One region of the Thalassospira sp. A40-3 genome, then DNA from elsewhere that is predicted to be linked to it. Evidence: predicted binding sites of a transcription regulator. Region 1 holds the regulator's gene; the other holds the start of a gene.
The links. The regulator HrcA, encoded in region 1, represses chaperone genes, less so after heat shock. The targets are predictions, from matches to a motif close to GTTAGCACTCNCCNNNGGNGAGTGCTAAC.
Positions count from the first base shown of each region.

Region 2: a site for HrcA is predicted at 6,629-6,657, ahead of groES (co-chaperone GroES). Genes of this name have one in related genera too.

Region 1 covers NZ_CP065428.1:4,091,811-4,107,281, reverse strand. Annotated here, with positions in the region: gene IT893_RS18955 (DMT family transporter) at 115-1,077, shown strand; gene IT893_RS18950 (antibiotic biosynthesis monooxygenase) at 1,101-1,448, opposite strand; gene IT893_RS18945 (NIPSNAP family protein) at 1,445-1,774, opposite strand; gene IT893_RS18940 (helix-turn-helix transcriptional regulator) at 1,865-2,551, shown strand; gene IT893_RS18935 (DUF3800 domain-containing protein) at 2,710-3,645, opposite strand; gene IT893_RS18930 (NAD-dependent deacylase) at 3,718-4,464, opposite strand; gene grpE (nucleotide exchange factor GrpE) at 4,593-5,234, opposite strand; gene hrcA (heat-inducible transcriptional repressor HrcA) at 5,286-6,344, opposite strand; gene rph (ribonuclease PH) at 6,650-7,366, shown strand; gene rdgB (RdgB/HAM1 family non-canonical purine NTP pyrophosphatase) at 7,445-8,044, shown strand; gene hemW (radical SAM family heme chaperone HemW) at 8,155-9,348, shown strand; tRNA gene IT893_RS18900 (tRNA-Leu) at 9,517-9,603, shown strand; gene IT893_RS18895 (DEAD/DEAH box helicase family protein) at 9,913-13,257, shown strand; gene IT893_RS18890 (class I SAM-dependent DNA methyltransferase) at 13,257-14,768, shown strand; gene IT893_RS18885 (restriction endonuclease subunit S) at 14,765-15,471, shown strand, end outside.
Region 2 covers NZ_CP065428.1:1,311,202-1,326,672, reverse strand. Annotated here, with positions in the region: gene IT893_RS05940 (glucose/quinate/shikimate family membrane-bound PQQ-dependent dehydrogenase) at 1-601, opposite strand, end outside; gene fliN (flagellar motor switch protein FliN) at 781-1,083, opposite strand; gene IT893_RS05930 (PLP-dependent cysteine synthase family protein) at 1,315-2,427, shown strand; gene IT893_RS05925 (Hsp20/alpha crystallin family protein) at 2,529-3,032, opposite strand; gene IT893_RS05920 (NADH:flavin oxidoreductase/NADH oxidase) at 3,342-4,436, shown strand; gene groL (chaperonin GroEL) at 4,562-6,217, opposite strand; gene groES (co-chaperone GroES) at 6,277-6,564, opposite strand; gene IT893_RS05905 (hypothetical protein) at 7,010-7,783, shown strand; gene rfbC (dTDP-4-dehydrorhamnose 3,5-epimerase) at 7,935-8,492, shown strand; gene rfbA (glucose-1-phosphate thymidylyltransferase RfbA) at 8,499-9,380, opposite strand; gene rfbD (dTDP-4-dehydrorhamnose reductase) at 9,373-10,284, opposite strand; gene rfbB (dTDP-glucose 4,6-dehydratase) at 10,277-11,347, opposite strand; gene glmS (glutamine--fructose-6-phosphate transaminase (isomerizing)) at 11,557-13,380, opposite strand; gene glmU (bifunctional UDP-N-acetylglucosamine diphosphorylase/glucosamine-1-phosphate N-acetyltransferase GlmU) at 13,463-14,806, opposite strand; gene IT893_RS05870 (HAD hydrolase-like protein) at 15,066-15,471, shown strand, end outside.

The sequences.
Region 1 (15,471 bases):
TCATCGTCATACAGGGTTTCCGGCCGTAATGACTTATGCCTCCTTGCGCCACCACGTAAGCAGCCTCCCCCCAACTGCCGGAAACCCCAATATTCCTCGAAACCGGGATTGACCATGACCGCAACGCGACTGAGCGGAAATTTCCGCGGTGTCCTGTGGATGACGGCTGCCATGGCATCGGGCGTTTTTGTCGATGTTTGTGCCAAGCTCGTCTCGCATGATGTGCCAACCTCGCAGATTCTTGCGATGCGTGCTCTGACCACCGTTGCGGTGTTCTTGGTCATCACCATGTTTATCGGCACGCGCCAGATCCGAACGCGCCGCCCGGTGGCGCATATTGCGCGTGGCGTTTTGTGGTACGGGTCGCTGTTCTTTGTGTTCTTCGCGCTCCGCCAGATGAGCATCGCCGAGGTCAACGCCTATCTGTTTATTGAGGCATTGCTGACCGTCATGTTGGCGGTGGTGATTCTGGGCGAGAAACTGACCCCGCGCAAAATCATCGCAACCCTTCTGGGCCTCGTTGGCGTGTGGGTGATGTGTTTCCCGCGCATGGATGGCTTTGGTGTGCCGCTGGGTGTCGCCGCGGCCCTGATCGGGGCGTTCTGCTTTTCGGCCCAGACCCTGTTTGCCAAGGTGCTGACCCGGACCGAAACCAATTTTTCCATGCTGTTCTGGCCTCAGATCATCGCGGTTGCGATCTGGGTGCCGATTGCGATGATCACCTGGTATCCGGCGTCATTGGCCGATTGGCTTTATGCGTCGGGTGCCGGTTTCTTTGCCATGCTGACCAACTATATGGTGTTGCGTGCTGTCCGGGTTGCGGATGCCAGTGTGGTGTCGCCTGCGGCATACACCGCCCTGCCATTTTCGGTCGCAATGGATTTGATCTTCTTTGACATGCTGCCGATGCCGGTGATTTTCATCGGGGCAGGCATTGTCGTGCTGGCCGTGATGTTGCTTGATTACAAGGGCGGTGCCAAAGCGGTCGAAGATGCTGTCGAAGAAGAATTTGCCGAATTTGCCGAGAGTAGCGAAATCGGGGATGAAGAAGCATCCCCGAAACCTGCAAAGGCCTGAGCCCCGATAATCGACGTTACAGATCAGCGATCATGTTGTGCGCGGGAGTCATCCGGGGCCTGATCGCGGTTATGAAGGCCGTAATCACGGATCACGCCAGCCACGCGTAAACGGTAATCTTCAAAAATCTGGTGACGTCCCTTGATCTGGGCGGTGCGGTGGTCGCCCAGATTGCGCCAGGCGGCAATTGCGTCCTCATCGCGCCAGAAGGACAGCGATAGAACCTTGCCGGGATTGGTCAGGCTTTGAAACCGTTCGATTGAAATAAAGCCATCCATGGTTTCAAGCACGGGTTTGAGATCACCGGCAATCGCAAGGTAATCGTCATAGCGTCCATCGTGCGGTGTGACCTCGAAAATGACGGCAATCATGGTTTGATCAGCTCCGTATGCGGGGTGGAGGCAATTTTGAGAAACTGGCGTTTTTCGCGCAGGATGAATTTCTCGCGCCGGGAAAATTCGTAGTTCTCGCGGCCCAAGTGATCATCTTTCAACCGCGCACGATAGGCTTCATAGGATGCCAAATCGGGCAAATGATAGATACCATAGGCGGTCGAGACCGATCCTTCATGCGGGGCGAAATAGCCGACAAGGTCCGCCCCGCAACGCGGAATAGCCTGCCCCCAGTTTCGGGCATATTCCATGAAGGCGTCTTTCTTGTACGGGTCGATTTCATAGCGAATGAAGCAGGTGATCATGACAGCGTCCTTTCAGGAGAAACATCTTGTTGGGTGACGCGACCTATTATCCTGATTGCTGCGCATTAATGCTTCGATTAGCATCGAACTATGAAAGAAGGACCCGATATCGCCCGCGTGGCCGCATTGCTTGGCGATCCGGCGCGCGCAAATATGCTGACAGCACTTATGAGTGGCCGTGCGTTAACTGCGGCCGAATTGGCGCAAGAAGCCGGTGTGACGCCACAAACGGCAAGCTCTCATCTGGCAAAGCTTGAAGCCGGTCAGATTGTTGTGCCGCGCAAACAGGGGCGACATCGTTATTTCACGCTCAGCGGCCCTGATATTGTCGAGGCACTGGAAGTCCTGATGGGGATTGCCAACCGGGTCGGGCATAACCGCGTGCGCACCGGGCCCAAGGATCCGGAACTGCGCAAGGCACGCGTTTGTTATGACCATCTGGCGGGTGACATGGGGGTTGCGCTGTTTGACGGCCTTGCCAAACGCAAACTGATTGAAAGCAACATCAATGGTGTTGCCCTGACCCCGGCCGGGATCGATTTTGCCAACACGTTTGGCATTGATTTGGATGGCTTGCGGGCCAAGCGTCGGCCGTTATGCCGGGAATGCCTTGATTGGAGTGCCCGGCAATCGCATCTGGCCGGATCATTCGGGGCGGCCTTGCTCGACCGGTTCTATGATTTGGGTTGGGCCCGACGGATGCCGGAGTCGCGGATTGTGCGATTTAGTGATGCGGGCGAGAAATCATTCCGAAGAATACTCACGAGTGAAAAGTAAGGATGACTTGTTCTCGCAGTTTTCGGGTTAATCCGAATTAGTCGATTCTTTTCAAGTGATTAGTAGCGATTTCGTTAAGTTACTGATTCAATTGCGTGAATCACTTATTTGTGCTACATTCTAAAAAGTGGGGCGCCGGTTAGCTCGGGTTGTCGTAATCAATTACGATGGCGTTCATGTGGACGGTTGTTACGATTTGAAAATGACCTATAAGCTCTTGGATTAGACGGGTCCGGGTCCCACCATTCTTTTGGGTAGCCGTAATATCTGAAAATCTCAGATTGCTCGGGTAGCAGTTCAAGCCTTTTAAAACCAGGCAGTAGCTTCAGCCCGTATCCCGAAATTAAGCCATCTTTTGTGTCTCTGTAATGTGCCATTCGTGGCTTCAGTGCTTTTGCGAACTGTGGATCGCACTCTTTGGTGTCGTATACGTCCATTGCTTTAAAGAAAGAGCTCGCAACGATGTCTGCGAGTTGTAAGCCCGCTCTTTGTTTGTGGTTGTATACTTTAAGCAGTCCAGCATCCATGACGGGCCATTTCAAATCTCCCAAAGACAGGAAGTTTGCGCTGGCATCGCTCTTCCACTTTAGCCACGAATAGTAGGCTTTCATTTGTGAGTATGAGAGACCGCCTCGCTCGCTGTATTCAATTCTCAGTTTGCAGTTCGGATTGGCAGTCTTCTTTGCATGCCAAAAGACAAAATCCGTAACTCTTTCAAGCAATACTCGAGTCATCCAGCAGTAGAACCAATTTTTTGAGGGAATCTTCTCAGCCATTGGGTTTCTGTAGCCCTGCATGTTTCTTTTATTCGAGGCTACAACGAAAAAGCGTGCATCTAGTTTCGCTGTTTCTTCGCAAACAAATTTCTTCTTGTTTGGTGTCAACTTCGCGAAGTGGATATCAGGTCGATTATGTCGCCAAAGTCCATCTCGAATATCTCTGACCCAAACTGGCACAGATTTCTCATTCTTTGCTCGTACCACTACAGCTGAAATTATCAGCCATTCACTAGAGCCATTTGGATGGTTAGGTTTAACAACTCTAAGACCGTCGTCACCTGCCTCATCGATATAAGCGACGTAGGAGTATTCCATCTAAGTCTCGCAACGCACTGAATTATTAACTGCTTACCTTCGGTAGTTTTTTGTTTATATGCAATAAACTTTTTATTGTGTAAGAAGTGCCTCAACAAAGGCCGGAACCAGTTCGGTGGCAGGGCCATAGCGGCTGTGATCAAACAGTGTGGCACCCGAACTGGGTTCGAGATTGAGCTCGACCGTTTCAGCCCCGGCTTCCTCGTGGGCGACTTGCACAAATCCGGCCGCCGGATAGACATTGCCCGATGTCCCAATCGAGATGAAAAGCCCGCAATCGCCAAGGGCAGCATAAATGCGTTCCATCTCAAGCGGCATTTCGCCAAACCACACCACATGCGGGCGCAATCCACCAGCCTTGCCGCAACTTGGGCACGGGGTTTCCTTGGCAAGGTCACCCGGCCAATCGGTGAGCAGATCACAGTAATTACAGCGGATTTTCAAAAGCTCGCCATGCATGTGGATGAGGTTTTTGGACCCGGCCCGACCATGCAGATCATCAATGTTCTGGGTGACCAGCAACACGTCACCGGGCCATTCGGCCTCTAGCCTTGCCAGGGCCAGATGGGCGGCATTGGGTTGAACCGTCTGGTCATGCAAGCCAGCGCGGCGGTCGTTGTAGAAATGATGCACCAGATTGGGATTACTCACGAAGGCCTCGGGCGTTGCGACCTCGGAAATATCGTATCTTGCCCAGATGCCATCGGGATCGCGAAAGGTATGAAGTCCGCTTTCCTTGGAAATGCCAGCCCCGGTCAGAATGACAATCGTGGCTTTTTCATCGCGCAGGATGTCGATCAGGTCGGGGCGAAGCGGCATGGTGTGCGGTCCTGTGCTGGTGATCAGTACCGGTAGCCTAATGCAAATAAAACAGCCTCGCCAAGTATGTCTGGCGAGGCTGTATTTAAACCCGATCCGCTAAAACCGATTTATCGTCTTTAATGTCCTCAGGCGGAGGTATCGACGTTGCCGCCCGGGGTGTCGGTCTGGCTTGGTTTTTCACCACCCGGATTTTTGGTCACGCCAACCATGGCGGGGCGCAGCAAACGGCCCTTAAGCACGTAACCGGCCTGCATGACCTGTGCGACGTGGCCGTCCGGATATTCCGGATGCGGCAGTTCAAACACGGCCTGATGTTTGTTCGGGTCAAGCTTTTCGCCCAGCGGTTCAAGCTTTTCGATGCCGTTCTTTTCAAGCGCCTTTTGCAATGCCTGTTCGGTCATTTCAACCCCGTCAAACAGGGTTTTCATCGCCGGATCGGCATTGGATGTATCGCCCGCGGCATCAAGCGCGCGGCGCAGGTTGTCGCTGACATCCAAAAGGTCGCGGGCAAATTTGGTGATGGCGTAGTTACCGGCATCCTCGACGTCTTTTTTCGCGCGGCGGCGGGTGTTTTCCACCTCGGCGGCCTGGCGTAGCAGACGGTCTTTCAGTTCCGCGACTTCGGCTTCAAGTGCGGCGATCGGGTCCTGGGGTGCGGCGTCCTCAACAACTTCCTCAGTCGCCTCTGCTGCGACCTCTTCAGAAGCGGTTTCCTCTGCATTGACGTCCTGCAGATCTTCCGGAGTGTTCTTTGCGGTTTCCGACATGGCTAACCTTGCTACTTTCACGTTATGCGGCCTGACACGCAGCGCCGCGATTTATCCAATAAGTCGACCGACCAGCTTGGCGGTGTAATCGACCAGCGGAATGATCCGGGCATAATTGATCCGGGTCGGTCCGACAACCCCGATTGCACCCACAATGCTGCCTTCAGCATTCTGATAGGGCGAAATCACCATCGAAAGACCCGATCCGCCGAACAGTTTATTCTCCGACCCGATGAAAATCTGAACGCCCTGGGCATCCGTCGTCACATCGAGCAATTCAATCATCTGATCGCGGGCTTCGAGCACGTTAAACAGGCGGCGCACGGTCTCAAGCTGTTCAATCGTATCGATATTTTCCAACAGCTGGGATTGCCCCTTCACAATCAGGGACGATCCCTTGACCCCGCCGGCCCATGTTGCAAGGCCCGCATCAATCAGATTGGCGGAAAGTTCATCAAGCTCCTGCTTGAGACGATCACGCTCCTTCGTCATCAAAAGGCGCGCATCATCAAGCGTCTTTCCAGCCAACCGGGTATTTAGATAGTTTGCCGCTTCTGTCAATGCCGAGGCGGGCAAATCAGGCGGAACATCAAGGATTCGGTTCTCGACACTGCCATTATGGGCCACCAAAACGGCCAGAACCTTGCCCGGCGAGAGGGCCACGAATTCGATCTGTTTTAAGCGAATGCCATCGGTCTTGGGGGCCACCACAAGCCCAGCACAGCGCGACAGGCCTGACAACATCGTGGTTGCTTCGCCCAGCATCTGATCAAGTGAATAGCCCGCCTGTTCACAATTTTTGGTCAGTTGGTCGCGCTCGGCATTTGGAAGGTCACCAACTTCCATCAGGGCATTCACAAACAGGCGCAGGCCCTTTTCACTGGGCAGGCGTCCCGCCGAAATGTGCGGCGCGACCAGAAGACCCATTTCTTCAAGATCGGACATGACATTGCGAATGGTCGCCGCCGAAAGGTTTTCCGACATGCGACGCGCAATTGACCGCGATCCGATCGGTTCACCGGTTTCGACATAGGCATCGACAATCTGGCGGAACACTTCACGTGACCGCGCATTCATGTCGCCCAGCAATGTATCGTCAAAATGCGCCATGTGTTGCGTGCCAATTGATCCAGATGGATGAAGCGTAAAACGTGAGGAGAATTTAGTCAGGCAAACGCATTGCGTCAATTGCACGGCCTATTGCTAAGCCGAGCTTGTAAATTTGGTCGAAGTTGTTGGTTTAACTGCTTTGCGCCAGGATTGCACCAGAACAGATAAAAACATCCGGGGAAACTGCTGGACGTTTGGTGGGTCACATCTTACTTTGGGCCAAATTTTTCAGGACAGTTTCGCTTCGTGCGCGGGCATTCAAGTCGCCACGAACGCAAGCCCAGACAACCAAGAGGTTCCTTCTCATGCGCCCTTCCGGCCGTACCCCCGATCAGCTTCGCGATGTAACGATTGCAACCGGCGTTTCCAAATATGCTGAAGGCTCGTGTCTGATCAAATTCGGCGACACGCATGTGATCTGTACCGCCACGGTCGAAGACAAGGTACCAGGCTGGATGCGCAATTCCGGCAAGGGCTGGATCACCGCTGAATACGGCATGCTGCCGCGCGCAACCGATAGCCGCATGCAGCGCGAAGCCGCCCGTGGTGGTCAGTCCGGCCGCACCCAGGAAATCCAGCGCCTGATTGGCCGTTCGATCCGTGCGGTTGCCGATATGAAAGCCATGGGCGAAATGCAGATGCGCCTTGATTGCGATGTCATTCAGGCCGATGGCGGTACGCGCACCGCATCGATCACCGGCGCGTATGTTGCGGCCCATCTGGCGTTTCAGGGCGTGCGCCGCCTTGGCCTGATCAAGGAAATTCCGCTGACCCAGCCGGTCGCAGCGATTTCATGTGGTATCTATGAAGGTGAAGCGGTGCTTGATCTTGATTACGCCGAAGACAGCAATGCCGGGGCCGATGCCAACTTCGTGCTGGCCGGCAATGGCGGCATTGTCGAAGTGCAGGCAACCGCCGAAGACGTGCCGTTTGATCGCGCATCCTATGATCAGATGTTCGCGTTGGCGGAAAAAGGCTGCAAGGAATTGTTCGCCAAGCAGCGTGAGGCGCTTGGGCTTTAAGGCACCTTAATTTTAACGGCGGGCATCGGGCCTGCCGTTTTTTCGCATCAGTTGGATATCGCAGTTTCAGGCAAGACCATGGCCCGTCGTTTCACGGAAAAAAAACTCGTCATCGCCAGCCACAACAAAGGCAAGATCAAGGAAATCGCCGAACTTCTTGAACCGTTTGGCATCGAGGTCTTCTCGGCCGGTGAACTTGATCTGCCCGAACCCGAAGAAACCGAAAAAACCTTCATTGGCAATGCGCAGCTGAAATCAACGGCCGCGGCCAATGGGGCCAATCTTCCGGCCCTTGCCGATGACAGCGGTTTGGCGGTTTCGGCCCTTGATGGCGCACCGGGGATTTATTCCGCGCGCTGGGCCGGTCCGGACAAGGATTTCGATATGGCGATGGAAAAGGTCAAGAACGGTATTGGTGATCATCCGGACCGCCGGGCATCGTTCATCTGTGCCCTGTCGCTGGCCTGGCCGGACGGGCATGTCGAGAATTTCGAAGGCCGGGTTGAAGGCGAAATCGTCTGGCCCAAACGTGGCTCGCACGGCTTTGGCTATGACCCGATTTTCCAGCCCAAGGGCTACGAGGAAACCTTTGGCGAAATGGACCCGGCGAAAAAGCATGAAATGAGCCACCGGGCCGATGCCTTCCGCCAGTTGGTCAAAGCCTGCTTCGAAGACTGATTTCAGGTTTTATCCACCTGCATTGAACTTATGCACGCATCGCGGATGTCATCATCGGCGGTGCGTGTTAGTTTATCGGCCAACATTTCCGCGATTGAAAAGAGTCCCGCGTGTCCGCAGCCTCAAGTGAAACCGTGCCGTTTGGCATTTACATCCACTGGCCATTCTGCCTGTCGAAATGCCCGTATTGCGATTTCAACAGTCATGTTGCGAACAGTGTTGATCACGCGCGCTGGCGCAAAGCGCTCCGGGCGGAGCTTGCACACGGTGCGGCTCGTCATCCGGGACGGACAGTGGGATCGGTGTTCTTTGGCGGCGGCACGCCATCCTTGATGTATCCGGAAACCGCCGGGGCCTTGATCGAGGACATCAAATCTTTCTGGCCGGTAACGGATGATCTTGAAATCACGCTCGAAGCCAACCCCGGTACGGTCGAAATTGACCGGTTTTCGGCCTTTGCCGCCAACGGGATTAACCGGGTGTCGATTGGCATTCAGGCGCTGAATGACCGCGACCTGAAATTCCTTGGTCGCCTGCACAGTGCCGAGGAAGCCATGCGGGCCCTCGATGTTGCGACCTCGGTGTTTGATCGTTTTTCGTTTGATCTGATTTACGCCCGCCCAGAACACGATCCCAAGGCCTGGCGCGCGGAACTGCGCGAAGGGCTTGGCATCGCCAATGGACATATCTCGCTTTATCAGCTGACCATCGAGCCGGGCACACAGTTCTATACCCTGCATCAGCGCGGCGATCTGGTCGTGCCGGACGAAGACCTTGCGACCGAACTTTACGAGATCACCCAGGAAGAGACCGAACGTGCCGGCTATCGATGTTACGAGGTGTCCAACCACGCCAAACCGGGGCAGGAAAGCCGCCATAACCTGGTGTATTGGCGCTATGGCGATTATCTGGGCATCGGGCCGGGCGCGCATGGCCGCGAGGCGGTGATTGGTGCCGATGGCAACACCACGCCGATGGCGGTGCGTCGTCACCGTGCGCCCGATATCTGGCTTGATCGCGTGGAAAAGCATGGGCACGGCACGCAAGAAGAAACTGTTCTTGAGGCCGATGAACGCCTGCTTGAAATGGTGATGATGGGCTTAAGGCTGAATGAAACCATTCCGACGGCAAGGTTTAACCGCATCATCGGCAAGGGGCCGCGTGATGTTCTCACGCAGGATCGTCTCGAAACCCTGATCGAGTCCGGTGATCTGATTTGTGATTCTGCGGGGCTTCGCGCCACCGATCAGGGCAGGAACCGTTTGAACGGAGTTCTCGCCTATTTGTTCGACCATGCGGTGTAAGCCCAAAACCCGCAAAACACCCAGAAAAACCGCCCAATTGGCGGCGATGGTGCAGGTGCCTGATTTAGTTTCACCAAACCATCAAAAAGTTGGTTGACACTTAAGCCTGACCGCGTATATTCCGCCCCGTTCCGGCGGGTAACCCCGGACAATACCACAAGCCCCTATGCCCAGGTGGCGGAATTGGTAGACGCGCTGGCTTCAGGTGCCAGTGGCCATTAGGCCGTGGAAGTTCGAGTCTTCTCCTGGGCACCATACCCCTGCAAGTTAATGTTTTCAAACACTTAGCTTGCAGGGGTATTGTCTTTGTACTACCGGGTTGTACTACCTCAACAGCCCCTAAAAACTCCCCTAAAAAAAAATTCAAAGACGGTTTCGAAATCGTCCTGTGCTCGGTCCCTCAGATCGTGGGCTCTTGGTATTGAGCTCAATCGATTCTTACAAATGTGAAAACGTGGCTATTTCGTCTTTCTTTGACTTCAACGCGCTGCTAACGTTGGGAAGTTGTGAAAAAAGACTGATGTGAAACGTCAGATAGTGCGAGGGGATTGATCGCTGGAGTCGGTGAATTTTGAAATGCTCCGAAAAGAGCGGCCTATTCTGGCAGACCATGGCGGGTTTGCAGAGCAGTACGTCTATTCAGACCCTTCTAGTGCACTGGTGAAGCTCCGCAATCTTGGAGAACAGCTAACCAAGTCGGTTTATTGGGTGCTGCGCCTCGAAAAGCCGCAAGATGATGACTTTTTCCAGTTGTTGAATGCGCCTGCATTCGCCGCAGCCGTCCCCGAGGTCATCCGCACCAAATTTCATGCAATCCGCAAAGAGGGCAACCGTGCTGCTCATGGCGGAAGTGTCGAGATCAAGACTGCCCTTTGGATACTCGAAGAGGCATACGCGGTGTCGGCTTGGTTTGCTGTCCGCTGCTTGACCGCTACCCCGTCCGATATTGCCGAATTTCAGAAGCCTTCACCAAATGAAGGCAGGGAATCTGAGCTTGAAGCTGCCAAAGACAAACTCAAGAAGAAGCTGGATACGGCGCTTGATGAGCTTGCAAAAGTCAAAGCCACCTATGCCGCTGAAACCGTAACACCGGAGAAACAGGCAAAGGGGCAGCAGGTTGCCGACGCGCTATCGTTCAACGAAGCCACAACCCGAAAAAGACTGATTGACGTTGCGCTTGCCGAGGTTGGTTGGGATGTAAACAAGCCTGACGACGTAACACTTGAGGAAGAGGTCGGTTTTCAGCCGACAGACTCAGGCATCGGATATGCCGATTATGTCTTGTGGGATGATAACGGTAAGCCATTGGCCGTGATCGAAGCCAAGCGCACAGCACAGTCCGAAGAGCGTGGGCGTAAGCAAGCGCAACTGTATGCGGATGGCCTTGAAAAGAAACATGGGCAGCGCCCGGTCATCTTCTACACGAACGGCTACAACACATGGATATGGGATGACGCCCAGAATTACCCGCCACGGAGGCTGTTCGGGTTCTATTCAAAGCGCAGCCTGCAAAACCTGGTAACGTTCCAGAGGGTCAATAAAAAGGCCCTTAACAGCATTGCGCCGAAATCTGAAATCGCGGGTCGCATTTATCAGGTTGAGACGATCAAGCGTGTGTGTGAGGCGTTCTCGAACAACCGGCGAAAGGCCCTTATTGTTCAGGCCACAGGGACCGGGAAAACCCGCGTCGCCATTTCGCTGACAGAGCTTCTTGTTCGGGCGAATTGGGCGAAACGTGTGCTGTTCCTGTGTGATCGGCGCGAGTTGGTTAAGCAAGCCAAAAACGCCTTTAACGACCACATGAGCGAACCGCTTACGGTTGTTTCGCGGCACACGGTGAATGACAACAAAAGCCGGATTTTCGTTTCTACTTATCCGTCGATGATGTCTGTTTTCCAGGCTTTTGATACCGGGTTCTTTGACCTGATCATTGCCGATGAAAGCCACCGCAGCATCTATAACCGCTATCGCGATCTGTTCCGATACTTCGACAGTCTGCAAGTGGGGCTCACGGCCACACCGGTCGAGTTCATTTCACGCAATACATACGACTTGTTCCAATGCCGTAACCAGGACCCAACTGCGTTCTATTCGATAGAGGACGGGGTCAAGGACGGCTTCCTGGTGCCTTATGAGGTCTATAGCCACACCACCAAGTTCCTGCGCGAGGGAATTAAATACGAGAACCTTAGCGAGGAACAGAAGCGGCAGCTTGAAGAGGATGGTAAAGACCCAGAGCAGCTCAATCACGAAGCTGAACAGATTGATAAGCAGATTTTCAACAAGGATACCAATCGTCGGATTATCCGTAATTTGATGGAGAACGGTATCAAGGAGGCGAGTGGTCAGCTTCCAGGTAAATCCATCATCTTTGCGCGTAGCCACAAGCATGCAGTTGTGCTGCAAAAGCTGTTTGATGAGATGTATCCGCAATACGGCGGCAAGTTCTGTCAGATCATCGATAACCACGACCCGCGTGCGGAACAGTTGATTGATGATTTTAAAGGGCAGGGAACCAACGATGATCTGACCATCGCGATATCAGTCGACATGCTTGATACTGGTATTGACGTGCCGGAGATCGTTAATCTTGTCTTTGCAAAGCCGGTGAAATCCAAGGTCAAGTTCTGGCAAATGATTGGGAGGGGCACACGCCTCTGCCCTGGTTTGTTTGGCCCTGGGCGTGACAAAGCGGTCTTTCGGATTTTCGATCACTGGTCGAACTTTGAGTTCTTTGAACAAAATAAGCCCGAGGCCGAACCAAGCCCACCTACGTCACTTATGCAACGTGTCTTTAATGCCCGTCTTGATCTGGCGGCAACGGCCTTGCAAGCACTTGACCTAGAAACCTTCAAGACCGTTACCAACCTGATTTCCTTGGATGTGGCTTCCTTGCCGGATGACAGTATTTCGGTCAAAGAAAAGTGGCTTGAAATTCAAACTGTCCGGGCTGTTGGTGTGATTGAAGAATTCACACCTGCAACGGTCACATTGCTCAAGAACGAAATTAGTCCGCTTACCCAATGGATTAATATTCGCGGGCACAGCGATGCCTATGCGTTTGATTTGCTAATCTCTCAGTTGCAGCTTGCACTTTTCAAGAAATCTGGCCTGTTCGAGGACCTCAAAGGCGACCTTCTAAATGCGGTCAATAGGCTTCGCCCCAACCTCAATCAGGTAAAGGCAAAGGCAGAGACGATCAAAGAAGTACGCTCTGCCACCTTTTGGGCGAATGTTGATTTTGCGTCTCTTGAAAGGGTGCGTCACGAGCTCCGCAGCATCATGCAATATGTTGAAGGTGGAAGTGGCGGCCCGGAAATCACCATTCCAGTGGTTGATATCGAAGAAGACGCTGCAGAAATTGAATACGGGCATCGAAAGTCAGGCATTGTTTCCATCGACTTGGCAGCATACCGTAAACGTGTAGAAGCAGCCCTGCGTGACCTGTTCGATAAGAACCCGATACTGGCCAAAATCAGGCGCGGTGAACCTGTCAGCCGCGATGACTTGGATACACTGACGTCCTTGGTTCTGACAGAGAACCCAGATGTTGACCTGAGCCTACTGCGGGAATTCTATCCAGACCTTGCGGACCACCTCGATGATATCTTGCGCAATATCGTGGGGATGGACGAAGAAGCAGTTCGGGGTCGTTTCCAGGAATTCGTCACACGCCACCCATCACTGACAGCCAAACAGACGCATTTCTTGCGCTTGCTCCAAAGCCTTATCGCCCAGACTGGTGGTATCGAGCTTGAGCGTTTGGTTGACGCTCCTTTCACCAAGATCGATCAGGACGGGATTTACGGTGTTTTCCCTGATTCCGACCTACAGGATGACCTGTTGACGATCATTCGAAGCTTCAATACTGATCGCTTCGAGAAAACCACCAATGAGGCCAAACCATAATGCTGACCGGCGCGTTGCGTAACCGGGTTGATACCCTCTGGACCGAGTTCTGGACGGGCGGTATCGCCAATCCACTGACTGTGATCGAACAGATCACTTTCCTGATGTTCTCCCGTCTTTTGGATATGACAGAGACGAGGAATGAGAGAAAGGCGGGATTGTCAGGCAAGGACTTTAAGCCGCTTTTTGGGCCGGATGAGCAAGAACTGCGGTGGTCGCAATATCGCAACTTGGGTGCGGTTGAAATGCTGCCCTTGGTCCGTGACAAGGTCTTTCCACACTTCAAAAAGGTATCGGGCGACGGGGCTGCTTTCGGCGAATACATGAAAGATGCCCAGCTGATGATTCAGAAGCCAAGCCTTCTCGTCTCTGCTGTGGAAATGATCGACGATCTGCCTTTGGGTGATGCAGATACCAAGGGTGATCTGTATGAATACCTTCTAAGCAAACTGACTACGGCAGGCATCAATGGGCAGTTCAGAACGCCCCGCCATATCATCCGTCTGATGGTCGAATTGCTTGACCCAAAGCCAGACATGACGGTGGGTGACCCGGCATGCGGGACCGCTGGCTTTCTGGTAAGCGTTGCCGAGTATTTACAGCAGAAATATACTTCGCCCGAAGGCGTTTGGGTGGATGAAGAAACGGGTCAGAAAACCTATTCTGGTGATCTGCTGGAACCATATCGCGATCACATCCGCAAAGGCATGTTCCACGGCTTTGATTTCGATTCGACGATGTTGCGTATTGCGGCGATGAACCTGTTGTTGCATGGGGTTGATTCCCCAGATGTGCATTATCAGGACACGCTAGCAAACAGCTTCCCAGAGAACTATCCGGGTCATGCCAGCGACAGCCTTGATATCATACTTGCAAACCCGCCGTTTAAAGGGAGCTTGGATTTTGAAGACGTGCATCCAAGCCTGCTGTCTGACGTTAAAACGAAAAAGACAGAGCTGCTGTTCATCGTTCTGATTTTGAAGATGCTGAAGCTTGGCGGCCAGTCGGCGACGGTCGTGCCCGATGGCGTACTGTTTGGCTCGTCAAAGGCGCACCAGGCGTTGCGAAAGATACTGATCGAGGAAAACCAGCTTGAGGCGGTTATTTCGCTGCCATCGGGTGTATTTAAGCCGTATGCCGGTGTGTCGACTGCAATCCTGGTGTTTACCAAAGGCGGGAGCACGGAAAACATTTTCTTCTACGATGTCGAGGCGGATGGCTTCTCTCTGGACGATAAACGCACGAAGATCGACACTAACGATCTGCCGGATGTGCTAAAGCGTTGGCAAGAACGCGACCCCAAGAAGGACACAGACAAGTCTGGAAAGGCTTTCTTTGTGTCAGCCAAAGAGATTAAGGCTAACAAGTACGACCTGTCTCTCAGCCGCTATAAGGAAACGACTTATGAAGAAGAGGCCTATGAGTCTCCCAAAGTCATTCTGAAGCAAATGCAAGACCTGCACGATGACCTTGCCAAGGATATCGCTGAACTTGGGGAGATGTTGGGATGACTGTTACGCGCCGGGTCGGGGACATAGCGGATGTTTTCAATGGAAAAACACCCGCCAAAGCAGATCAGAGAGTATCAGGCTTTCCTGTCCTCAAGATCAAAGATGTAAACGCCCAAGGTCAATTCTCTGGTGAATTTCAATCTTTCGTCGATGATCGGTTTGCCCAAAGGCACAAAAAGAAGTGTTTGCGAACTAATGATATTCTCGTTCTAAACGCTGCTCACAATGCTGACTATGTTGGCAGTAAACAATACTTAGCTGAGCACTCAGTTGAAGGCTCCTTAGCGACCGGAGAGTGGCTGATAGCGCGCAGTAAATCTGAGGACCTTAACCAAAGGTATTTGTGGCATTGGTTTCAATCGCCTCAGACCCGTTTCAAATTCAAGAAGATTGTGAAGGGTATTCACCTTTATCCAAAGGATGTAGCTGACCAGTTAATTGCTCTGCCGCCTATTGAAGAGCAACGCCGCATTGCCGCAATCTTGGACAAGGCGGACGTAATCCGCCGGAAGCGGCAACAGGCCCTGACCCTCGCCGATGATTTCCTTCGTTCGACCTTTTTGGAGATGTTTGGTGACCCGGTCGTAAATCCTAAGGGATATCCTGAGCATTCATTAGGAAATCTAGTTGATGTGAGAGACGGAACACATGACTCTCCTAAGTATGTTGACGAGGGCTATCCGCTCATTACATCGAAGAATGT
Region 2 (15,471 bases), 1.6 Mb from region 1:
AGGCCTGTTCAAGCGATGCAACATTATCGGTATTGATCTGATCAAGCGGTGAATAGCGCTGCCCATAGGTCGTCCGACCATAATGATGCCAATCGCCATCGGGCACGGAGCCGCCATATTGCGGGTTCTCGACAACCGTACTGGTTGGCAGGGTGCCCTCAATTGCATTGGGATTATTCATCATCGAATAGACCGCAGCGATCACGGCGATAACGACGCTGCCTTCAAGCACAAAGGACCGAACCGGTGTCGTATTCTCTGTTGCGCCATCCTCATCCTGCGGCGCCCGGATCAGGGTTCTGCGGAAAACAGGCGTCATAAGCCAAAGCCCGACAACAATGATCAGGCCGCCGCGTGGTGCCAGTTGCCACCAGTCAAACCCGGCCTCCCACACAGCCCAGACCAGGCTTGCGAGTGTAAAGGCACTATAAAACGGCAACAGAACCGGCTTGCGCGAAAAGGCCAGAAAGCTTGCAAACAGGAACGCCAATCCGGCAAGCGCGTAATAGAAGCTCCCGCCGACCGCAATCAGCCATGCACCGCCAACAGCAAGCGCAAGACCGATCAAAGCCAGAAGGCCTGATGTCACTAGATTAATCATGGGGTAACCCTCGGCTAAATGAGGTCGCCAACCGTCATCAAAGACAGTGGACCGGAACTTGAGTCTTCAAAGAGGTTTAACCACAAACGCCTGAAAACCTTGCAAGTTCCACCGAGGACAAAAAAATCCCACCGTCAGCCATGAGCCGGTGGGATGTGTTGATTGCGGTGCGTTCGCAATTAGTGGTGGGTTTCGATGACCATGCCGCTTTTGACAACCTCGGTAATCGTCACACCCAGATTTTCGTCGACGACAACCAGTTCCCCGCGGGCGACCAGTCGGTTGTTGACGTAGATATCAACCGGCTCCCCCACGCGACGGTCCAGCTCGAGCACGGCACCACGGGTCAGGCGCATCAATTGCGCGACCTGGATCTGGCTTTTGCCAATCACCGTTGACACACGCACAGGCACGTCATAGGCCGCCCCAATGTCAGAGGCCCCCATACGTACGCTAAACGGGTCCTTATCGTCGTCAGCCATGATCTCGCGCCATCCCGTCAAATCGAAAGAATCGTGAAGCTTGTATCTTAAAGGTGAGCTTTGAAAAAAGTGTTAGCAAGCCCAATCTGATAAAATCGACGATTGCTGATCGGTTCTGAAAATGTATCGGCACAATTTTACTGTCGTTTTTTGTATTATATTGCCCTAAACAGATGACGATTCCGGGCCAAACTTGGCCAAAAGTGATCCAACCAGACGTCAGGATGTTTCATGCCTTATGACCGCCAATGGGTGGCCGACGCCATCAGCACGATTGAAGCCGATTTCAACCGGTCTGCCGATACCCATCTGATCCGCCTTGATCTGCCAAAGCTTGGTGACATTGGCCTGTACCTAAAAGATGAGTCGACCCATCCATCCGGCAGCCTCAAACATCGTCTGGCCCGGTCGCTGTTTCTCTATGGGCTGTGCAATGGCTGGATCAACAAGGACACCCCGATCATCGAGGCATCCAGTGGCTCGACCGCCGTGTCAGAGGCCTATTTCGCCCGCCTTCTTGGCCTGCGCTTTATTGCGGTGATGCCGAAATCCACATCACAGCAAAAAATCGATCAGATCGCCTTTTATGGCGGCGAAAGCCATCTGGTTGATCACAGCGGCCAGATTTATGAAGAATCACAACGTCTGGCGCGCGAATTGGGTGGCCATTACATGGACCAGTTCACCTATGCCGAACGCGCGACCGACTGGCGCGGCAACAACAACATCGCCGAAAGCATCTTTGATCAGCTCAAACGCGAACCCCACCCCATTCCACGCTGGATCATTGTTGGTGCCGGAACGGGCGGCACGTCATCGACCATCGGGCGCTATATCCGTTATGGCCGAAGCCTTGGTCAGGGCTGCGAGCTTTGCGTGGCTGACCCGGAAAACTCGGTTTTCTATGATGGGTATGAAACCGGCGACTGTTCGGTCACCAACAGCAAGGGATCGCGCGTCGAAGGCATCGGTCGTCCGCGGGTCGAACCCAGCTTTAACCCGACCGTGGTTGATCGCATGTACCGCATCCCCGACGCAGCAAGCTTTGCGGCCCTCTATTACCTGAAAAAGCATCTTGGGCGGCGCTGCGGCGGATCGACGGGCACCAACCTGATCGCGACCCTGTCGCTGATCTCGGAAATGAAGAAAGCCGGTCAAACCGGGTCGGTCGTGACCTTGCTCTGTGATGGCGGGGATCGCTATTGCGATACCTATTACAATCCCGACTGGCTCAAGGCGCAGAACATCGACCTGACACCGTGGACAGATGCACTCGACCGTTTTGATGAAACAGGTCTGTTTGACATGCCGCTTGATCATTGCAGCGGCTATGCCGGGCGTTAAGCAACCTAAGCCTCACCAATCTGCGAACACAAAAAAAGACGGGCGGTTAAACCGCCCGTCAGTCTTATCAGGGGAAGCTTCTCAGGGAGGAGAGACAGTCCTTAGCCGGTTACCGCAATCTTGCGCGGTTCGGGCTTCTGTTCTGCTACCTTTGGAAGAGTAAGCAACAGAACACCGTTCTTGAAGGATGCGGTGATATTGTCGGCATCAATGGTGTCATTCAGGCGGAAGGACCGCTTGAAGCTGCCATAGCTGCGCTCGACAACATGGGCGCCATCCTTGCTTTCACGGCTGAATTTCTTCTCGCCGGTGATGGTCAGAACACCGTCAAGCACTTCGACATTGACGTCATCCTGTTCAACGCCCGGGAGTTCGGCGGAAAGCTCAAAATGATCTTCGCCGTCATAGATGTCGATCCGTGGGCTCAGCAACGGTTGGGTCGCTTCGCCTTCTTCGGAAGATACCTGTGCCGACGGGGCTGCACGGTGACCAAAGATCGAACCGATCATGCGGTCAACGTCACGGGAAATAAGAGTGAAAGGATCACCGTAAGTCGGTGCAGAAGACGGACGACGGGATCCATTAAGAGTCTGAAGACCAGTCATTGTAGTACCCTCCATTACAGACGAGTATTCTTGCGCCATCAGTCCAGACCAGGCTGCAACCTTGACGCGTATCGGGGCACCATGCCCCTTTCCGATCTTGAGATAGATCGGGTGAAAATTTCCGCAAGTGGGTCGATGCATTTTTTTGCGAATTTTTGATTTTTTCTGATCGCCTGCTTGAACAAATTCCTTCTGGCATTCCATTCCCTGGAAAAATTCAACATGACGCTGGCGCCCGCCCCGCCCTCGGATTAGCTTCATCCCATTGATTGGCGCACGCGCGCCACCGTCCGAGTTAAAGGAACGCATATGAGCACTCTTTTCACCCCGCTTTCACTGGGCAAGCTATCCCTTGATAACCGCATTATCATTGCACCGATGTGTCAGTATTCCGCCGATAACGGCAAGGTTACCCATTGGCATGACATGCATCTGGGCAATCTGGCGCAATCGGGTGCCGGTCTTCTGATTATCGAAGCCACCGCCGTCCAACCCGAAGGACGCATTACCTATGGCGATGTCGGCCTGTGGGATGACGAAACCGAGGCAGCACTTGGTAAAACGCTTAAAGCTGTGCGCAGCCATTCCAACATGCCGATTGCGGTTCAGCTGGCCCATGCCGGGCGAAAGGCATCTTGTGAAAAACCGTGGCTCGGGGGCCATGCCCTTTCCCCGGACCATGAAAATGGCTGGCAGGTCTCAGCCCCCTCTGCCGTACCATTCCGTGACGGCGACCCAATCCCCGAGGCAATGACAAAATCACGCATTGCAGAAATCATCCAAGCCTTTGTCGAGGCGGCTGAACGGTCCGTCCGGTTGGGTTTTGACGCGATTGAAATTCATGGCGCGCATGGTTATTTGCTCCATCAATTCCTGTCACCGCACGCCAACAAGCGTGACGATGAATATGGCGGTTCCTTTGAAAACCGCACGCGCATCGTGATCGAAATCTATGACGCCATCCGCAAGGCCGTTGGCACGGACTATCCGCTCGGCATCCGTATTTCGGCAACCGACTGGGTCGACGGAGGCTGGGATATCGATCAAAGCGTCGCGCTGGCAAAACTCCTCAAGGACCGCGGATGCGATTTTATCGACGTTTCATCGGGCGGCCTGCATATCGATCAGCAAATCCCGCTCGGCCCCAATTATCAGGTCCCGTTTGCCGCCCGCATCAAGGCCGAAACCGGCATGACCACAATTGCGGTCGGCCTGATCACCGAGGCCGAACAGGCAGAAGCCATCACCTTTACCGGTCAGGCCGATGCCATCGCCCTTGCGCGCGGCATTCTCTATGACCCACGCTGGCCGTGGCATGCCGCCGCAACGCTGGGCGCCGAAGTCAAGGCCGCCCCGCAATATCTGCGCTGTCAGCCCCGCACGCTTAAAAAGCTGTTTGGCTGACACCTTTTGAATTCAGCAAAGAGCCCGCCAGTGTGCGGGCTCTTTTTTATTGCCACTTATACAAAAAAAAGGGGCCCGCCAATGGCGAGCCCCTTCCCTTATGCGATAGGTCGGTTGGGTAAGACTTAGAAGCCCATGCCACCCATGCCGCCCATACCACCCATGCCGCCCATGTCAGGCGCACCGCCAGCCGGTTTGTCTTCGGCTTTCTCGGCGATCATGCATTCGGTGGTGATAAGCAGACCAGCGACCGATGCTGCGTCCTGCAGAGCAGTACGAACAACTTTGGCCGGGTCGATGATGCCAGCTTTGACGAGGTTGGTGTATTCGCCCTTCTGAGCGTCGTAACCGAACTCTACGTCGTCCTGCTCAAGCAGTTTGCCAGCAACAACAGCGCCGTCTACGCCAGCGTTCTGTGCGATCTGGCGAACCGGTGCCTGCAGGGCACGGCGAACGATGTCAACACCGATGGTCTGGTCGTGGTTTTCACCTTCAAGGCCTTCGAGCGCCTTGACGGAGTACAGCAGAGCCGTACCACCACCAGCAACAATGCCTTCTTCAACAGCAGCGCGGGTCGCGTGCAGGGCATCGTCAACGCGGTCTTTGCGTTCTTTCACTTCGATTTCCGAAGCGCCACCGATTTTGATCACTGCAACGCCGCCTGCGAGTTTCGCGAGACGTTCCTGCAGTTTTTCACGATCGTAGTCAGAGGTGGTTTCTTCGATCTGGGCGCGGATCTGGCCAACGCGTGCTTCGATCTGTGCTTTCTCACCGGCACCATCAATGATGGTGGTTTCTTCTTTGGTGATGGTAACCGATTTCGCGGTACCAAGCATATCGAGGGTGACGCTTTCCAGCTTGATGCCGAGATCTTCGGAGACAACCTGACCACCGGTAAGGATGGCGATGTCTTCGAGCATGGCTTTACGACGGTCGCCGAAGCCCGGTGCTTTGACAGCAGCGATTTTCAGACCACCGCGCAGCTTGTTGACAACCAGGGTTGCCAGTGCTTCGCCTTCGATGTCTTCAGCAATGATCAGAAGCGGCTTGCCGGACTGAACGACCGACTCAAGCAGCGGAAGGATCGGCTGAAGCGAGGAGATTTTCTTGTCGAACAGCAGGATGTACGGAGCATCCATTTCTGCGACCATTTTCTCCGGGTTGGTTACGAAGTACGGAGACAGGTAACCACGGTCGAACTGCATGCCTTCGACAACGTCGAGTTCGGTGTGCAGGCCTTTGGCTTCCTCAACGGTGATAACGCCTTCGTTGCCAACTTTTTCCATGGCTTCTGCGATCATGTCGCCGACTTCACGGTCACCGTTAGCAGAAATGTTACCAACCTGTGCGATCTCATCGCGACCGGCAACTTTACGTGCACGGCTCTGGATGGATTCGATCACTTTGGTGGTCGCAAGGTCGATACCGCGCTTCAGGTCCATCGGGTTCATGCCGGCAGCAACAGACTTGTTGCCTTCACGAACGATGGCCTGTGCCAGAACGGTTGCGGTCGTGGTGCCGTCACCAGCCAGATCGGCGGTTTTCGACGCGACTTCGCGAACCATCTGTGCGCCCATGTTTTCGAACTTGTCGGTCAGTTCGATTTCTTTGGCGACCGAAACACCGTCCTTGGTCACGCGCGGTGCGCCAAAGGACTTTTCGATAACAACGTTACGACCTTTCGGGCCGAGGGTCACCTTGACAGCATCTGCCAGGATGTCGACACCGCGCAGCATTTTGGCACGTGCGTCAGTGGAGAATTTTACTTCTTTAGCAGCCATAATATTCTTTCCTCTCTATGAGACGGATGAACGTGGACAAATCACCCAAACGGGCTGACTTAGTCCATGATGCCCATGATGTCGGATTCTTTCATGATCAACAGCTCTTCGCCGTCGACCTTGACTTCGGTGCCCGACCATTTGCCAAACAGGACTTTGTCACCTGCTTTGACGTCGAGGGCTACGACCGAGCCATCTTCTTTGCGAACGCCAGAACCAACAGCGATGACTTCGCCTTCCTGCGGTTTTTCTTTGGCGGTATCCGGAATAATGATGCCACCGGCAGTTTTGGTGTCGGATTCGACACGACGTACCAGTACTCGATCATGCAGCGGACGGAACTTCATTTTAGACAACTCCGTGTTTAAGCTAAGGCTCGTTAATAACTAAGACTAACCGGGATGAGCCCGTATTAGCACTCACCCCCGGCGAGTGCTAACAGCATTTATTGGAGTACCAGTTCAAAGTCAATAGGGAGATGTAAAAAGACGCAGAAATGTCACGATTTTTGGCGATTTCCGCATGCGGAGCGCAGCAAAAATCCGCCCCCGTTTTAAAGCGGGCTGATCAAAACATTTTCATGCCCGGGATACAAGCCCCCGCACCACGCCGCAGAAGAATATATATCGGACTGTCACACTTGCTTTTGTCAAAGGGCTGTTTGGCAGATCCGGTTTAGGCGACGAAGATGCATGGTTCAAACACCTATGAAAAAGCGGGTTTCACGTCTAAGCTCCAACCAAAGAATACAAATAACGTCCAATGACCGCGCAAACACCCGGATTGCAAAAAATGTCGTGCAGTAAAAATTCATCGGCCCTGACGTCCGGGCCTTCAGGCAAGCGACAGGATCTGATCGCTCCCGCTTTTCTGTTGCTGGCCCTTGTCGGGTTGTTTTCTTCACAAACAATCAGCACTGATGCCTGGGGCGATGAGGCTGATGTCGAATGCCCGAAAAAGATCGCCTATGTCGAAAATGACCCGATGTCGCAGAAGTCGATTGTCATCCTGCAGAAACTCTATGCTGATCTCGGCTGCCCGCTTCAGGCCGTCAAACTGCCGGGGCGTCGCGGCCCCTTGCATTTCAATGAAGGTCTGGTGGACGGTGAATTGCTGCGTGCGGTTGCAGCTGAAAAGAACTATTCGCGCGCCTTTGTCAGATCATCGGTTGCCCTGCGCGAGATCGCAAACCGGCTTTGGCGCAATCCGAACGATCAAGACCCGTCAACGCCGATTGCCTTTACGCTCGGCGTGATATGGCAGGAAAAGTACGTCCATGCCGATACGGCCAAAACCGGCATCACGCACAAGCCAATGATGTATAATACCGAAAAGCACCAGGCCTATGCCGAAGGGCGCATCACGCGTTTTCTGTCCGCAGATAGCAATATCGACGACATGCTGACACAGGGCATCCTGGGCAACACACCAGCACCGGTAATCGAGGAAACAATTTCGGTCTTGCCGCTTTATCATTATCTTGGCGCGGAATTCGCCCCCTTCATGAAAAAGTTCTCTGCCCTCGTCGCGCTAACGGATCCATTTCGCAAGGACCAGAATCAGTAATCGCAACGACGGGTGCCGCAGCTTTGATAAAGCCGACCGCCCATTCAATTGCCAAGCTCAGAATTTTATAAAAATGCGCATATGCACGAAGGCCAAGCTTCTGCTATCCATAGTCTGGACGAATTATTTTACCCTGCACAAGGCAGCACGGATGCAATTTGAAGAGCTGGAAATTCCCGATGTTAAGCTGATCTTCCCGAAGAAATTTGGCGATGAGCGGGGTTTTTTCTCTGAAACCTATAATCTGGAAGCCTTTGCCAAAGCTGGCATCGATCCGCAGTTTGTGCAGGACAATCACTCTTTATCGAGCAATGTCGGTGTGCTGCGAGGACTGCATTTTCAATGCCCGCCCTTTGCCCAAGACAAGCTGGTTCGGGTCATCAGAGGCCGCATTCTGGATGTCGCAGTCGACATTCGCGCCAAGTCAAAGACGTTCGGGAAATGGGTATCGACTGAAATCAGCGCAGAAGACTGGAACCAGATATTCATTCCCGCCGGTTTCGCCCACGGCTTTGTCACGCTCGAGCCGAACACGGAAGTGAACTACAAGGTATCAGCACCTTATGCTCCGGAAAGCGAACGCGCGATCATGTGGAATGATCCGGACCTTGGCATCGACTGGCCGTTTGACGAAAACCAGGTCACGCTGTCGGCAAAAGACGAGAAAGCCATGAGTTTTGCGAGCTATCGAGAGAACCCGGTATTCTAGTTCCGCTCACAGGATATCGTAGGTTCGCAGAACCGTCTGAAGATATGCCTTGTAAGAGCTTGCGCCAAACTCACTCGCAAGCTTTTCAAACTGTTCGACCGTGATCATGCCCTTTCTCAGCGCGATTTCTTCAGGACAGGCAATCTTGAGGCTTTGGCGGCTCTCGACGGTACGGACAAAATTGGCGGCCTCAAGCATCGCAGCGTGCGTTCCCGTATCCAACCAGGCATAGCCCCTGCCCATCTTCTCGACCTTAAGCGTGCCACGCTTAAGGTAAGCCTTGTTAACATCGGTAATTTCAAGCTCACCACGCTTGGACGGCTTGATCGATTTGGCAATGTCGACAACATCTGAGTCGTAAAAATACAACCCCGTCACGGCGAAATTCGATTTGGGGTTGGCCGGTTTTTCCTCGATATCCAGGGCCACACCATTGCGGTCAAACTCGACCACGCCATACCTTTCGGGATCCTGAACGTAATAGGCAAACACGCTCGCCCCATCGGATTGGGCCATGGCGTTGCCCAACAATTTCGTCAGGTCGTGCCCAAAATAGATATTGTCACCCAAAATCAAACAGCACGGATCGTTCCCAACAAAATCCGCACCGACAATAAACGCATCGGCAAGGCCGCGGGGTTCAGGCTGAACCGCATATTGAAGGCTGATCCCCCATTTCGAACCATCACCGAGCAGATCTTTGAACAGCGGCACATCGCGGGGCGTGCTGATAATCAGGATGTCTGTGATTCCCGCCAGCATCAATGTGGTCAGCGGATAATAGATCATCGGCTTGTCATAGACGGGCTGCAGCTGCTTGGAGACAACCAGTGTCGAAGGGTGCAAACGCGATCCTGTACCGCCTGCCAGTATGATCCCTTTACGCATCCGAATTTTCCTTCCCAAGCCCTCTAATAACAGCCGTCAGGCTGTCCTCTACATTTGGCAACTTGATACCAAACGTATCATTGATAAGCCTGCAAGACATTACAGAGTATTCTGGCCTTTTTGCCGCCGTTGGAAATTCCGAGGACTTGATTGGCAAAACCACACAATCTTTGCCTTTCCAATCCTCACCCCACTCCTGCAAAGCGATCTTGTGAATGCTTTTGCCAAACTCAAACCATGTCATTTCTTGATCTGAGGTCAGGTGATAGGTGCCGAATTTATCAAACTCGGCAGAGATCGCCACACAACAAAGCTCCAGAATCGCATGTGCCAGATCATGGGCGCTTGTCGGGCATCCGGTCTGATCATCGACAATTCGAACTTCATCCCTTTGCGCCATCAGATTAAGCATGGTTTTGACGAAGTTTTTCCCAAACTGGCTATAGACCCAAGATGTGCGCAAAATCAGATAGTTTTGGAGTGTCTCTTTTACGGCAACTTCACCCGCAAGCTTGCTGTTGCCGTAAACACCCAAGGGCGAGACAGCATCTTCCTCGCGATAAGGCTTTGTTCCCTTCCCGTCGAAAACATAATCCGATGAGACATGGATCAGCGAGACGGAGCGTTTGGCAAGGGCCTGCGCCATTGCGCGAACCGCATCGCCGTTAACCTTGAACGCGATATTTTCCTGCTGCTCAGCCAAATCGACCGCAGTGTAGGCCGCTGCATTGACAACAATATCCGGGTGCACGCTGTCGATAACGGGCTCGATTTGGGACGCATCCTCAAGATCACATTCTTCCCGACCAACAAAGGTCAGTTGGGCTTTGGGAAATTCATGCGCGGATGCAGCCAGACACCTGGCAAGCTGACCATTTTTGCCAAAGACCAGTATTCTAGGCATCGGCTTGCCCCTTGGCACTTCCCAGACGTTCTCCGGCATATTTGTTCTGTAAAATCGGCTCCCACCATGCGCGATTGTTCACATACCACTCAATGGTTTGCCGCAGGCCGGTTTCGAAATCGTATTTCGGCTTCCAACCCAACTCATTCTGCATTTTGGTTGGATCGATGGCATAGCGCCAATCGTGACCGGGACGGTCCTTTACATATGTCACCGCGCCATCAAAACTGTCGAATGCGATGTCCGGTATGATCGCGCGGACTGTATCGAATATCCGTTTCACGACATCGATATTGGTCAGTTCGTTACAGCCGCCAACATTGTATTTCTCGCCAATGCGGCCTTCGGTCAGGATCTTGACCAGTGCCTCTGCATGATCTTCAACATGCAGCCAGTCGCGCGTATTCAAACCCTCGCCATAAACCGGAAGCTTCCTGCCATGCAGCAGGTTCAGCACCATCAACGGGATCAGCTTTTCCGGGAACTGAAACGGCCCGTAATTGTTGGAACAATTGCTGATGACGATGGGCAATCCATAGGTATGGTGCCACGCCTGCACCAGATGATCCGAACTTGCCTTGCTGGCAGAATAAGGTGAGGTCGGCGCATAAGCCGTTTCTTCGGTGAACAGCCCTTCGCTGCCAAGCGATCCATAAACCTCGTCTGTCGAAATATGGTGGAACCGGAATGTCGCTCGCCTGCCTGCCGACAGCTTCTCAAAATAGGCGCGTGCGACGTCAAGCAGGGTAAAGGTGCCAACCACATTGGTCTGAATGAAATCAGCCGGTCCGTCGATCGAACGATCAACATGACTTTCCGCCGCCAGATGCATCACCGCATCGGGCTGGAATTCATCAAACAGTTTGGCAATGGCGTCCCGGTTGCAGATATCCTGATGGGCAAAATGGTAGTTATCGCGTGCGGAAATTGACGCCAACGTCCGCAGATCACCCGCATAGGTCAGTTTATCGATATTAAGGACTTCATAGCCCTTCAACCCGGTCATCAGCCGACAAACAGCAGACCCGATAAAACCTGCACCGCCCGTCACGATAACTTTCATTTTGCTCTCATTGAAAATTTGTGGCTTGGAACCGACGTCGTCACTACGAGATTACATTGCGCAAACGATAGTGTCGAACCTTCGGTTAACTTATTGCAAAGAAATGTTACTTTTGTGCACCTTTCGTGTCGCCATCCCATAAAGCGCAAACAAAATGCCGGACGCGATTGCATCCGGCATTTTTTGATAATTTTGAATAATCGCGGTGATTATTCAACCGTTACTGATTTCGCAAGGTTGCGTGGCTGATCGACATCGGTGCCTTTGTGGACTGCAACATGATAGGCCAGCATCTGAACCGGGATGGTGTAAAGGATCGGTGCGACGAAGTCGGCGACCTTGGGCAGCTCAACCGTGGCAGAGGCCATATCACCCAGCTTGGCAAGCCCCGGCGCATCCGAGATAAAGATCACCCGTCCGCCACGTGCCGCCGCTTCCTGCATGTTGGATGCGGTTTTTTCAAACAGCTCGTCAGACGGCGCAATGACAATGATCGGAACCGACTGGTCAATCAGGGCAATCGGGCCGTGCTTCATTTCACCCGCTGCATAACCTTCGGCGTGGATATAGGAAATTTCCTTGAGCTTGAGCGCCCCTTCCATCGCGATCGGATAGCCAAGACCACGACCGAGATAAAGCACATCGCGCGCATCGGCGACATCAAGGGCAAGCTGCTTGAGCGCTTCATCATGATGCAGGACCTCGGCAGCATGTTTCGGCACCTCGGTGAGTGCGGTTACGATTGCTGCTTCCTCGTCCTTGGCAAGGGTGCCGTTTTCGCGTCCGATGGTCACCGCGAGGCAAGCCAGGACAGTCAGCTGCGTGGTGAACGCCTTGGTCGACGCCACCCCGATTTCCGGGCCGGCATAGGTCAGAAGCACCACGTCACTTTCGCGCGCAATCGTGCTTTCGGGCACGTTGACGATGGAAACGATCTTCTGGCCCTTGGATTTGGCGTAGCGAAGGGCAGCCAGCGTATCAAGCGTCTCGCCCGACTGCGAAATAAACAGGGCAACGCCACCCTTTGGCAGCGGAGGGCAGCGATAGCGGAACTCGGATGCGACATCGACATCGACACCAAGACCGGCATAGCGTTCCACCCAATGCTTTGCCACCAGACCGGCGTAATAGGACGTGCCGCAAGCGACAATCGTCAGGCGCGACGCATCGGCAAAGGAAAACGGCATGTCCGGCAGCTTGATGGTCTGGGTCGCCGGATTGATGAAGGCATGCAGGGTATCGCCAATCACCGCAGGCTGCTCGAAGATTTCCTTCTGCATGAAGTGATTGTAATTGCCCTTACCCATCATGGCACCCGAAACCGCCGACAGCTTGGTTTCGCGGGTGACGTCTTCGTCATTTTCATCGCGCACCTGAACGCTATCGCGGGTCATTTCGACCCAGTCGCCTTCTTCAAGATAGATCAGTTTGTTGGTCAGGTGCGACAGCGCCATCGCGTCCGAACCAAGATACATCTCGCCCTCGCCCAAACCAACGGCAAGCGGCGTTCCACGACGGGCACCAAAGATGACGTCATGCTGACCGGCAATCATGATCACCAGCGCAAAGGCACCTTCAATGCGGTGCAGGGTCGCGGCCACGGCGTCACGCGGGCTTTTGCCCTGATCAAGGAAATCGGACACCAGATGCACGACCACCTCGGTATCGGTGTCGGTGGCAAATACCCGCCCCTTGGCAGTAAGCTCCGCCTTGATTTCCTGGAAGTTTTCGATGATGCCGTTATGAACAACGGCAACCTTGCCATCGGTATGCGGATGGGCGTTGTTTTCGGTCGGAACACCATGGGTTGCCCAGCGGGTGTGGCCAATACCAACATCACCAGCAAGCGGTTGGTCCGCCAAACGGTTGGCAAGATTGATCAGCTTGCCTTCTGCGCGGCGGCGTTCGATATCGCCATTGACCAGGGTCGCAATCCCGGCACTGTCATAACCGCGATATTCAAGACGTTTGAGGCCTTCAAGAATGCGATCGCTAACGCTGTCTTTGCCGATAATCCCGATAATGCCGCACATATTGGTTTTCTTCCTGCTTTATATCGCGTGTCGTCTGGCCACCCGTAAATGTGGGCGGCAATTTCAAAATCTTTGTTTTGGGCTATTTCTTGCCGGTCAGTTCGCGCATTTTTTCGCGAAACTTGGCCGCCCAGCCCTTTTTCTCGATCCTCTCGGCCCGGGTCAGGGTCAATGCGTCGGCTTCGACCTTGCCGGTGATCGTGCTGCCCGCGCCAACAATTGCGCCATCGCCAATTTCGACGGGGGCGACAAGCGACGAGTTGGAGCCAATAAACGCCCCTGCCCCGATGTCGGTATGCTGTTTGCGGAAACCGTCATAATTGCACGTGATCGTCCCGGCGCCGATATTGGCCTTGGCACCGACACGGGCATCGCCGATATAGCTCAGATGATTGACCTTGGCCCCGGCCTCAAGCACGGCCTTCTTGATCTCGACAAAGTTGCCAACCCGCGCCCCGGCACCGATTTCAGCCCCCGGACGCAAACGGGCATACGGCCCGATATCGGCACCATTGCCAACCACACAGCTTTCAAGATGGCTGAACGCCTTGATCACGACATTGTCGCCGACGGTCACACCGGGTCCGAAGACAACATTCGGCTCAACAATGACGTCACGGCCAAGCTTGGTATCGGCACTGAAAAATACCGACGCCGGATCAACCAACGTCGCGCCCTCAGCCATTGCGGCTTCGCGCAAGCGATTTTGCAGGATGGCTTCGGCGACGGCCAACTGGGTGCGGGAATTGACACCAAGTGTCTCTGCCTCGTCCACCTCGACCGCGACACAGCTTTGGCCGTTCTTTTGCGCCACTTCGACCGCATCGGTCAGGTAATATTCACCCTTGGCATTGGCGTTATCAATCGCCTCAAGGGTTGTGATCATGTCCTCGGCCTTAAAACACATCACACCGGAATTACAGAAATTGATCTGACGCTGCGCGTCGTCGCATTCCTTGTCCTCGACAATCGCGGTCAGGTTGCCGTTCTGATCTGTGACCAAACGGCCATAAGCGGTCGGGTCTTCGGGCCGGAAGCCCAGAACCGCCACCGCATGATCATTTTCTTCGCGCGCGGCAACAAGGCGGGCCAGTGTTTCGGCGGTAAAAAGCGGGCTGTCAGCATAGAGCACCAGAACATTGCCCGTAAGCCCCTTCAAGCCATCCTTGGCAGCAAGAACGGCGTGCGCAGTGCCAAGGCGATCTGTTTGTTCAAAGGTTGGATGCGGTGCAACGGTCTTGATCAGGTCCGGCATATCCGGGCCGACAACGACCATGGTCTTTGCGGCCTTCAGGTGGGAAGCGGTATCAATCACGTGACCCACCATCGGCTTGCCCGCGACCTTGTGCATGACTTTGGGCATTGCGCTTTTCATGCGCGTGCCCATCCCGGCGGCCAAAACAACAACACTCAGTTCAAGCGACATTTATAACCCTGTTGGCTGCGCCATTCCGCAGCATCCCCTTTGCAGGCACCATCACGATGAAGTGTGATGCAAATATTCCCGTTCGCAGCAAGTCTTAGAACATATTCCCGGACAGCAAAAGCCCATAAAGAATCACGTTTTGTTACCAGCTGTTAGCAGATGTTACCGATTGTTAATGGCACGGTTTCCGTTAAGTTCCTATAAACCATGCTGCACTTGTCACCACTGCCGCTAATTCACATCCAAGGAGCCCCACCCGATGGCCAAATTCATTCTGTTCGACCTTGATGGCACCCTGATTGACGGCGTCGATGACATCCTGTTTGCGATGAATGATTTGCTGGCGGCCCACGGGCATGCGCCACTTGTTCGTCATGATATTGAAGCCATGCTGGGTGATGGCACATGGATGCTGACCAAACGCGCCTTTGCCGCACGCGGATCAGAGCCCTCTGACGCGATGCTTGATGAACTCAACATCGATTTCAACGCGCGATATGTCGAAACCGACTACGCCTATACCCGCCTGTTTGAAAATGCCGAAACGGTCCTGCGCCAACTGAAGTCAGATGGCTGGACTATTGCGCTGGCGTCGAACAAACCCGAAGCGCCGTGCAAGGCAATCCTTACCAAGCTTGGCGTTGCCGATCTGTTTAGCGTCATCG